Regions from separate parts of the Bradyrhizobium sp. 1200_D9_N1_1 genome, predicted to be linked through region 2. Evidence: predicted binding sites of a transcription regulator. Region 2 holds the regulator's gene; the other holds the start of a gene.
What was found. Region 2 encodes HrcA, which represses chaperone genes, less so after heat shock. Its sites were predicted from a motif close to GTTAGCACTCNCNNNNNGNGAGTGCTAAC; they were not measured.
Positions count from the first base shown of each region.

Region 1: the regulator HrcA is predicted to act here: its motif matches at 2,594-2,622, upstream of AB5K84_RS11015 (co-chaperone GroES).

Region 1 is NZ_CP197226.1:2,268,382-2,273,109, forward strand. It holds gene groL (chaperonin GroEL) at 524-2,176, opposite strand; gene AB5K84_RS11015 (co-chaperone GroES) at 2,248-2,562, opposite strand; gene pdxR (MocR-like pyridoxine biosynthesis transcription factor PdxR) at 3,115-4,521, opposite strand; gene AB5K84_RS11025 (cupin domain-containing protein) at 4,612-4,728, shown strand, end outside.
Region 2 is NZ_CP197226.1:172,468-177,195, reverse strand. It holds gene hemW (radical SAM family heme chaperone HemW) at 1-1,026, opposite strand, end outside; gene rdgB (RdgB/HAM1 family non-canonical purine NTP pyrophosphatase) at 1,013-1,648, opposite strand; gene rph (ribonuclease PH) at 1,660-2,373, opposite strand; gene hrcA (heat-inducible transcriptional repressor HrcA) at 2,548-3,636, shown strand; gene grpE (nucleotide exchange factor GrpE) at 3,734-4,339, shown strand; gene pncA (bifunctional nicotinamidase/pyrazinamidase) at 4,473-4,728, opposite strand, start outside.

The sequences.
Region 1 (4,728 bases), 2.1 Mb from region 2:
CGCAAGGAATCCTGTCGCATCGGACCGGGAAAATATCGTAACCTAAATGCGAAAATACCCCGTGGCCTTCAACCCTAAAGGGCTGCCGGGGCGCGCCGCTTGGCAATCGCCAGATATGAAACATCGTTAGTTTGAGACGGACCCGTTGAGGCAGTCTGTCCAAGAGCGAACTTACGGCGACGTGGTTGGGAAAAGATGGCGGATCGGGGCCGGTCGCACCGGTTCACAGAGCTGAGAAGCTGCCCGTGCACGATCGCCGCGATTGGACTCTTCGCGAGGCGCATCGTCCTGGTATGATTGGCAATCTCTTTATTTTGGGCGGCGAGCGTCGGTCGCTGTTTTCGGGAATGGAGGCTCCTCAGGATGATTCCGGGCGGTTTCCCCCTCGAACTCGTCGGCGGCGCAGGCTTCGACGCGCTCGCGCAATACGGTGCGCAAGTGTTGGACCGCGGCTGACCGCTAGGAAATCAGCAAAGGCTCGGCGTCGCTGCCGAGCCTTATTGTTGAGCTCTGAATGTCGGATTTAGAAGTCCATACCCCCCATGCCACCCATGCCGCCGCCGCCCGGAGGCATGCCGCCCGCACCGGTGTTCTTCTTCGGCACTTCCGCCACCATAGCTTCGGTGGTGATCAGGAGCGCTGCGACGGACGCCGCGTTCTGGATCGCCACTCGAACCACCTTAGTCGGATCGATGATACCCTTGGAGACCAGGTTGCCGTATTCGCCGGTCTGCGAGTCGTAGCCGTACGAGTACTGATCCTTTTCGAGGATCTTGCCGACGATGACCGAGCCGTCCTCGCCCGCGTTGATTGCGATCTGGCGGGCCGGGTAGGACAACGCCTTGCGCACGATCTCGACCCCGGTCTTCTGGTCGTCATTTTTGGTGCGAATGCCCTTGAGGTGCTCGGAGGCACGCAGTAGCGCAACGCCGCCGCCTGGCAGGATGCCTTCTTCAACCGCCGCGCGGGTCGCATGCATCGCATCGTCCACGCGATCCTTGCGCTCCTTCACCTCGACCTCAGTCGCGCCGCCGACGCGGATCACCGCGACGCCGCCCGCGAGCTTGGCAAGACGCTCCTGCAGCTTCTCACGGTCGTAGTCCGAGGTGGTCTCCTCGATCTGCGCCTTGATTTGCGCCACGCGCGCTTCGATGTCGGCCTTCTTGCCGGCGCCGCTGACGATCGTGGTGTTCTCCTTGTCGATCATCACCTTCTTGGCGCGACCGAGCATATTGAGCGTGACGTTCTCGAGCTTGATGCCGAGGTCTTCCGAGATCGCCTGGCCGCCGGTTAGGATCGCGATGTCCTGGAGCATGGCCTTGCGGCGATCGCCGAAGCCCGGAGCCTTGACGGCCGCGACCTTCAGGCCGCCGCGGAGACGGTTGACGACGAGGGTGGCGAGCGCTTCGCCTTCGACGTCTTCGGCGATAATCACAAGCGGCTTGCCGCTCTGCACCACGGCTTCCAACAAGGGAAGTAGTTCATTCAACTGAGATAGCTTTTTCTCATTAATCAGGACGTAGGCATCATCCATTTCAACGCGCATCTTATCGGCGTTGGTGACGAAGTAGGGCGAGATATAGCCGCGGTCGAACTGCATGCCCTCGACAACTTCGAGTTCGGTCTCGAGCGACTTGGCTTCCTCAACGGTGATGACACCCTCGTTGCCGACCTTCTTCATGGCGTCGGAGATGAACTTGCCGATCTCCGCATCGCCATTGGCTGAAATCGTGCCGACCTGGGCGATTTCCTCGTTCGAGGTGACCTTCTTGGAGTTTTTGACGAGGTCGGCGACCACGGCTTCCACAGCCATGTCGATGCCGCGCTTCAGATCCATCGGGTTCATGCCGGCGGCAACCGACTTGGCGCCTTCACGGACGATCGCAGCGGCGAGCACGGTCGCGGTGGTGGTGCCGTCGCCAGCCGCGTCTGCGGACTTGGAGGCGACTTCGCGCACCATCTGGGCGCCCATGTTCTCGAACTTGTCCTCGAGCTCGATCTCCTTGGCGACGGTGACGCCATCCTTGGTAATACGGGGAGCGCCGAACGACTTGTCGAGGACGACGTTGCGGCCCTTCGGTCCGAGCGTCACTTTTACCGCATTGTGGAGGATGTCGACACCGCGCAGCATGCGGTCGCGGGCATCGACTCCGAATTTGACTTCTTTTGCTGACATAGTGGGTTTCCCTGAGTTTTTGACTTGGTTTCACCCTTGATGAGGCGCTCGACAGGCGCTTGAGCGGTGGACTAGGCGGCCTTCTTCTTGGAAGACACGTCGGCGAGAACGCCCATGATGTCGCTCTCCTTCATGATCAACAGCTCCTGGGTGTCGATCTTGACTTCGGTGCCGGACCACTTGCCGAACAATACGCGGTCACCGACCCGGACGTCGATCGGGATCAGCTTGCCGCTTTCGTCACGACCGCCGGGGCCAACGGCGATGACTTCACCTTGGGAGGGTTTCTCCTTGACCGTGTCGGGAATGATGATGCCGCCAGCGGTCTTCTCTTCCGCGTCGATGCGCTTGACCACGACCCGGTCGTGAAGCGGACGGAATTTCATGCTCTCCTCCTATCTTCTAGTCGCTTTTTGAAATAGCAGTCGAAGCTAGCGAGTGCTGACCGCTCCGAAAATAAGCCGGCTTGGTCGGCAAACAAGACAAAGCCGCGAAGGATTTCGAAAATCCGTCGTCCTCACCGGTCCGCGGAGGGCCCATTCAGAGCCACCTAAAGGAGCCCCTGGAATCAAGTCTGGGCTGGTCGGAGGAAGCCGCTGAGGAAACTTTAGGCGGGCTTGTACCGTCTGCCCAGGTTGTTGTTTGGCTTTGCCATCCAAATGGCTAGCCGGGCAGGGTTGCGCGCGTCTGGATTAGCCTGTTCGGGTACAATGATGCCGCGTCCAACGGCAGTCTAGACCCGCGGCGGTACGCGGAGAGGCCGGCAAATCTTGTCCCTCTCGCCTACCCAGAGCACCTGGGATGCAGCGGAAGAGGAACTTTCTTTCTAGATTCTCTCCCTTCGCCAGTCCTGCTGCCAAACCCTGCTTGACTCTTCCAGCAAGGCCACGACGTACCTTATGAGCGTTGTCCTCGCGAGCGCCCTGCCTCTGCGTTCGTCACATAAGACGATCGATGATCCCAAGGAGGCGGTCGCAAGACGCCGCGAGACGCTTGTTAGGAGCTGTCGCGATGCCTAGCAGCAAACCGGATCGTGCGGAAGCTGCCTCTGCATACCAGGGCGATAGTGGAGCAGGCGCCAATCCGAACGACAGCATTTCCCTGGCGATGGAGAGGTCTGGTGTCCCGTCCGGCAATTGCATTAGCACCGCCAATCCAGCGATCGTTATGTCCTTGGCGCGTGGGCGAAGGGTCTTTAGCAACGCGTCGCCTCGCGCTGCATAGACACGCTTCGTACGTCGAAGATGCCGCATATAGTGGCCGTCACGCATGAATTTCGCAGTCGCGAGTTGCACAGACGGCCCAGGCGCCGGCGCGAGACACGCCGCGACCTCGGCGAACTGAGACGTCAGCGACGGAGGAGCGACCAGAAAGCCCAGCCGCAGGGTGGGGGTCAGAGTCTTGCTGAAAGATCCGATGTGAATGACGCGCCCGGCGCGATCGAGCGAGGCAAGTGCCGGTGTGGCCCGACCCTTCAGTTGAAGCTCGCTCAGATAGTCATCCTCGATCACCCACGCCCCTTTCTGAGCGGCCCAGTCGAGAAGGCGCAAGCGCCTCTCCAGCGACAACGTGCACCCGAGCGGCGCCTGCTGCCCTGGGGTTACAACAACCAGCGCCGCATCGGGCTCATGGTTCAGGCCATAACTGACATCAATGCCGTCCGCATCAACCGGGATTGGGGCGAGCGACAATCCTGCGAGCTCCAGGCCATGCCGGGTGATTGGGAAGCCTGGATCCTCCATCCAGACTCTTCTCCGTTCGAGGCCGAGCACACGGAGCGCCAGTCCCAAGCCGCTGCAGTAGCCGCCGGTGATGATGATCTGGGAAGCTGTACACTCGATACCACGCGCGATAGCAAGATACGCCGCGATCTCCCGCCGTAGTTCCAGCTCACCACGAGCGTCCGGATATATCGCCGGCCCACTCATTTCCACGCGAATAGCGGACGAACGAATCCGGGCGACGAGCTTGGCGGGGAAAGTTTCATGCGCGGGCACGCCCATCTGGAAAATCGCCGGCCCCGCAGTGAGCTCCCGATACATCTCCATGAACGAGCCGGGATCGGCTGTTTCTTCCTGTCGAGCAGCAATGGAAGGACGATCCGCGACATGCGTTCCGGCCGCGCGGGAAGCGACGATGAGTTGAGCAGCGGACAGCTTTTCGTACGCCGATCGCACCGTGCCTCGAGCGACACCGAGTTGGGCTGCCAGGTCCTGCCAGGAGGGCAGACGCGCTCCCGGAGCGAGCACGCCGTTCTCGATGGCGGCCCTGATGCCTTTGCGGATCTGCTCGGCCAGGGGCGCCTTCGCAGATCGATCAAGCTCCAACCGCAGCGGCTTGGTCATGCCCCCTTGGTACACGATTTTTGTGCGTTCTTGGTGCTTTTTTCCGGACCAGAGCAGCCGCACCTATGCGGGACAAAGGAGAACGCCACCATGAAAATACGATTCATCTTTGGCGCGGCTTTCGCTGCCGTTGCCATCACCACTGCAACGCCTGCCGTCGCCCATGGCGGCGGCGAAACGGTCACGCCGCGCTTTCAACAGATGATC
Region 2 (4,728 bases):
CGCGCGGCCGGAGAGGGCGGTGTAGCGTTCGGGATCGATGCCTTCGGCGAGACGGAGTCCCATCAGCAAAAATTCATCGGCGCGCTCCTCGCTGTTGAGGAGATCGTCGGTGACGACGCCGTGGCCGTTGGTCTCGACCCGCAACAGCCAGGCTTCGGGACGCTTCTCGGTGGCGGTGGCGTGCCTGATCCCGTCGATGTCGAGCCGGCCGTGCGCGCCGGGGCCGATGCCGGCATATTCGTCGCCGCGCCAGTAGACCAGATTGTGCCGGCATTCGGCGCCGCGCCGCGCGTGATTGGAGATCTCGTAAGCGGGCAGGCCGAGCTTGTCGCAGGTTTCCTGCGTGACGTCGTAGAGCGCGCGCGCGACCGCCTCGTCCGGCGTCTTCAATTTGCCGGCCTGGTGCAGGCCGAAGAACGGCGTGCCCTCCTCGATCGTCAATTGATAGAGCGACAGATGCTCGGCCGCCTCCGCGATCGCAAGGCGCAGTTCATCGGCCCACATCGCCGGCGTCTGGTCGGGGCGGGCGTAGATCAGGTCGAACGAATAACGCTCGAACGAGCGGCGCGCGATGGCGACCGCGTCCAGCGCTTCGCGCGCGCTGTGCATGCGGCCTAGCGCCTTCAGCGAAGCATCGTCGAGCGCCTGCACGCCGAGCGAGACGCGGTTGACGCCGGCAGCGCGATAGCCGGCGAAGCGCGTGGCCTCGACGCTGGTCGGGTTCGCTTCCAGCGTGACTTCGACATCACGAGCGACCTGCCAGTGCTTGCCGATCGAATCGAGCACGGCGCCGACGGTCGCGGGCTGCATCAGCGACGGCGTGCCGCCGCCGAGGAAGATCGAGGTGACCTCGCGGCCGGGCGCGCGCTGCGCGGTCGTTTCGATCTCGCGCGCGAAGGCGGAGGCGAAGCGCGCTTCGTCGATCGCGGCATGGCGGACATGGCTGTTGAAGTCGCAATAGGGGCACTTCGACAGGCAGAACGGCCAGTGCACGTAGACGCCGAAGGCTTCGTTAGCGCGGCTCAAGGCAGATCTCCGCCAGTTTCACGAAGGCGCGGGCACGGTGCGACAGGGCAAGGCCGAGCGGCGGCAGGCCGTGCTTCTCGATGCTGGTCATCTCGCCGAAGGTGCGCGTGTGACCGTCGGGCCGAAACATCGGATCATAGCCGAAGCCGGCGGTGCCGCGCGGCGGCCAGACCAGCGTGCCGTCGACGCGCGCCTCGACCTCTTCGAGATGATCGTCGGGCCAGGCGACGCAGAGCGCGGAGACGAAGTGCGCCTTGCGCTTGTCGGGCGCGGTCGCGCCGCGCTCCTGCAACAGGCGCTCGATCCGCGTCATCGCCGCGGTGAAATCCTTGGTCGGTCCGGCCCAGCGCGCACTGTAGATGCCGGGCGCGCCGTCGAGCGCGTCGACCACGATGCCGGAATCATCGGCGAAGGACGGAAGCTTGGACGCGTGCGCGGCCGCGATAGCCTTGATCGCGGCGTTGCTGCGGAAATCGTTGCCGGTCTCGTCCGGCTCGGAAAGGCCGAGCTCGCCGGCCGACACCGCCTCGATGCCGTAAGGCGCCAAAAGCTCCTTCATCTCGGCGAGCTTGCCGGGATTGTGGGTGGCGATGACGAGCTTTCCGGTGATTCGGCGGTGCATGGGCCTATTGACTACGCGACGGCCAGTTTCTGCAAGTCCACGAGGCGCGCGATACCCTTCTGGGCCAGCGCCATCAGCGCCAGGAGCTCGTCTTGTGTGAACGGTTCGCGTTCCGCGGTGCCCTGCACCTCGATGATGCGGCCATCGCCGGTCATGACGAAATTGGCGTCGGTCTGGGCTTCCGAATCCTCGGCATAGTCGAGGTCGAGCACGGGCGTGCCATTGTAGATGCCGCAGGAGATCGCGGCGACGTTGTCGCGCAGCACGTTGGCCTTGACCATGTTGCGCGCCTTCATCCAGTTGACGCAATCGGCGAGCGCGACCCAGGCGCCGGTGATCGAGGCCGTGCGCGTGCCGCCGTCGGCCTGGAGCACGTCGCAATCGACCGTGATCTGGCGCTCGCCGAGCGCTTCGAGATTGATGATGGTGCGAAGCGAGCGGCCGATCAGGCGCTGGATCTCGACGGTGCGGCCGCTCTGCTTGCCGGCGGAGGCCTCGCGGCGGGTGCGTTCCGAGGTCGCGCGCGGCAGCATGCCGTATTCCGCGGTGACCCAGCCGCGGCCCTGGCCCTTCAGCCACGGCGGCAGGCGGTCCTCCAGCGTGGCGGTGACCAGCACATGGGTGTCGCCGAATTTCACCAGGCAGGAGCCTTCCGCATATTTGACCACGCCGCGCTCCAGCGTCACGGGGCGCAATTCGTCGGGCGCACGGCGGCTTGGCCGCATGGGAAATCCTCCAAAACTCACGGGAATAGGCTGTTCGCGGTGCTTGTAGGTGGGGTGAGGGTGAGCGGCAAGGCCTTTTCGGTCCCCAAGCAACTGTCGAGCAAGTGCAAAACCACGCTTGTCAGGGACCTCCCGGATGGCCAAATTATAAGCATCTGAGAGGAGTTGCTGTCTGTGGCCCATCACGATCCGATCCATCTGATCGCGCCGCGCGCAGGGCTCGCCCAGCTGAATGAGCGGTCCCGCGACATCTTTCGTCAAATTGTCGAAAGCTATCTCGCGACCGGCGAGCCGGTGGGCTCACGCAATATTTCCCGGCTGATCGCGATGCCGCTGTCGCCGGCCTCGGTTCGCAACGTCATGGCCGATCTGGAACAACTCGGCCTGATCTATGCCCCGCATACGTCCGCCGGCCGGCTGCCGACGGAACTCGGCCTGCGCTTCTTCGTCGACGCCTTGATGCAGGTGGGCGACCTCAATGACGCCGAGCGGCAGTCGATCCAGAGCCAGCTCACCTCCGTCGGTCAGGCGCAGTCGGTCGAGGCGGCGCTGGACCAGGCGCTGACGCGGCTGTCGGGCCTGACCCGCGCCGCCGCCGTGGTGCTGACGCCGAAATCCAACGCGCGGCTGAAACACATCGAATTCGTCCGGCTGGAACCGGAAAAAGCGCTGGTGATCCTGGTCGGCGAGGACGGCCAGGTCGAAAACCGCGTGCTGACGCTGCCACCCGGAGTTCCCTCCTCGGCGATCACCGAGGCCGGCAATTTCCTCAATTCGCGGATTCGCGGCCGGACCCTGGCCGAAGCGCGGCTCGAGCTCGAGACCGCGCTCGGGGAGGCCCGTGCCGAGCTCGATCAGCTGACGCAGAAGGTGATTTCGGCCGGGATCGCCAGCTGGTCCGGCGGCGAGAACGAGGACCGCCAGCTCATCGTCCGCGGCCACGCCAATCTGCTGGAAGATTTGCACGCGCTGGAGGATCTGGAGCGGGTCCGCCTCTTGTTCGACGACCTCGAGACCAAGCGCGGCGTCATCGACCTGCTCGGCCGGGCCGAGACCGCGGAAGGCGTGCGGATTTTCATCGGTTCGGAGAACAAGCTGTTTTCCTTGTCGGGCTCCTCGACCATCATCTCGCCCTATCGGGATGCCGCTGGCCACATCGTCGGCGTTTTGGGCGTGATCGGGCCGACACGGCTGAATTATGCCCGTGTGATCCCGACCGTGGACTACGCCGCCCGGATCGTCAGCCGCCTTCTGGGGGGCTGACCGGCGGCTGAGGCGATCACGGGCGCTTGATTTTCGGCGTCCGAAGCACGATATCCGGGCCAGAAAAATCCCTGAGACAAATTCGAAAAGAGAGCCGATGACCGATCGAGACCGGCAACCCGAAGACACGACCGCGCCGACCGGCGAGCCCGTGGTGTCGAAGCCCTACATCATGCCCGACGATCCCGAGCCGGGCTCGGTCGAGCTGTTGCAGAAGGAAGCCGCCGAGGCGCGCGACCGTATGCTGCGGACGCTGGCGGAGATGGAAAATCTGCGCAAGCGCACCACCAAGGAGGTCGCCGACGCCCGTCTCTACGGCATCACCGGCTTTGCCCGCGACGTGCTCGACATCGCCGACAATCTCCAGCGCGCGCTCGACGCGGTTCCCGCCGAGGCTCGCGCCGCGGCCGATCCCGGCCTGACCTCGCTGATCGAGGGCGTCGAGCTCACCGAGCGCTCGCTGCTCAACGCGCTGGAAAAGCACGGCGTGAAGAAGTTCGATCCGCAGGGTCAGAAGTTCGACCCGAACTTCCAGCAGGCGATGTTCGAAGTGCCTGATGCGTCGGTGCCCGCCGGTACGGTCGTGCAGGTCATGCAGGCCGGCTACACCATCGGCGAGCGCGTGCTGCGTCCGGCTCTCGTTGGCGTCGCCAAGGGCGGCGCGAAGGCTGCGTCCGCGGCGAACAGCAATGAAGTGAACTGAGCGGCGAACTGAGTTCTGACGTCATTCCGGGGCGATGCGAAGCATCGAACTATGGTGCGCAGCTGCGCACCTGAGAATCTCGAGATTCCGGGTTCGGCTCTTCGAGCCGCCCCGGAACGACTGATGGCTGGTCTTACGCGCTCGCCGCGATATCCGCCGACTGAATCCGCTTCACGCCGGCCTTGGCCATGTCGGCCCAGGCTTTTGCCAGCGAGCCCTGCGTGTCGATGCCGCGGCAGGCGTCTTCCACGACATAGACTTCGAAGCCCGCCTTGCGCGCGTCGAGCGCGGTCCAGGCGACGCAGAAATCTGTCGCGAGGCCAGCGACAAAGACGCGCTTGATCTTGCGGCCCTTCAAATAGCCGGCGAGGCCGGTCGAAGTCTTGCCG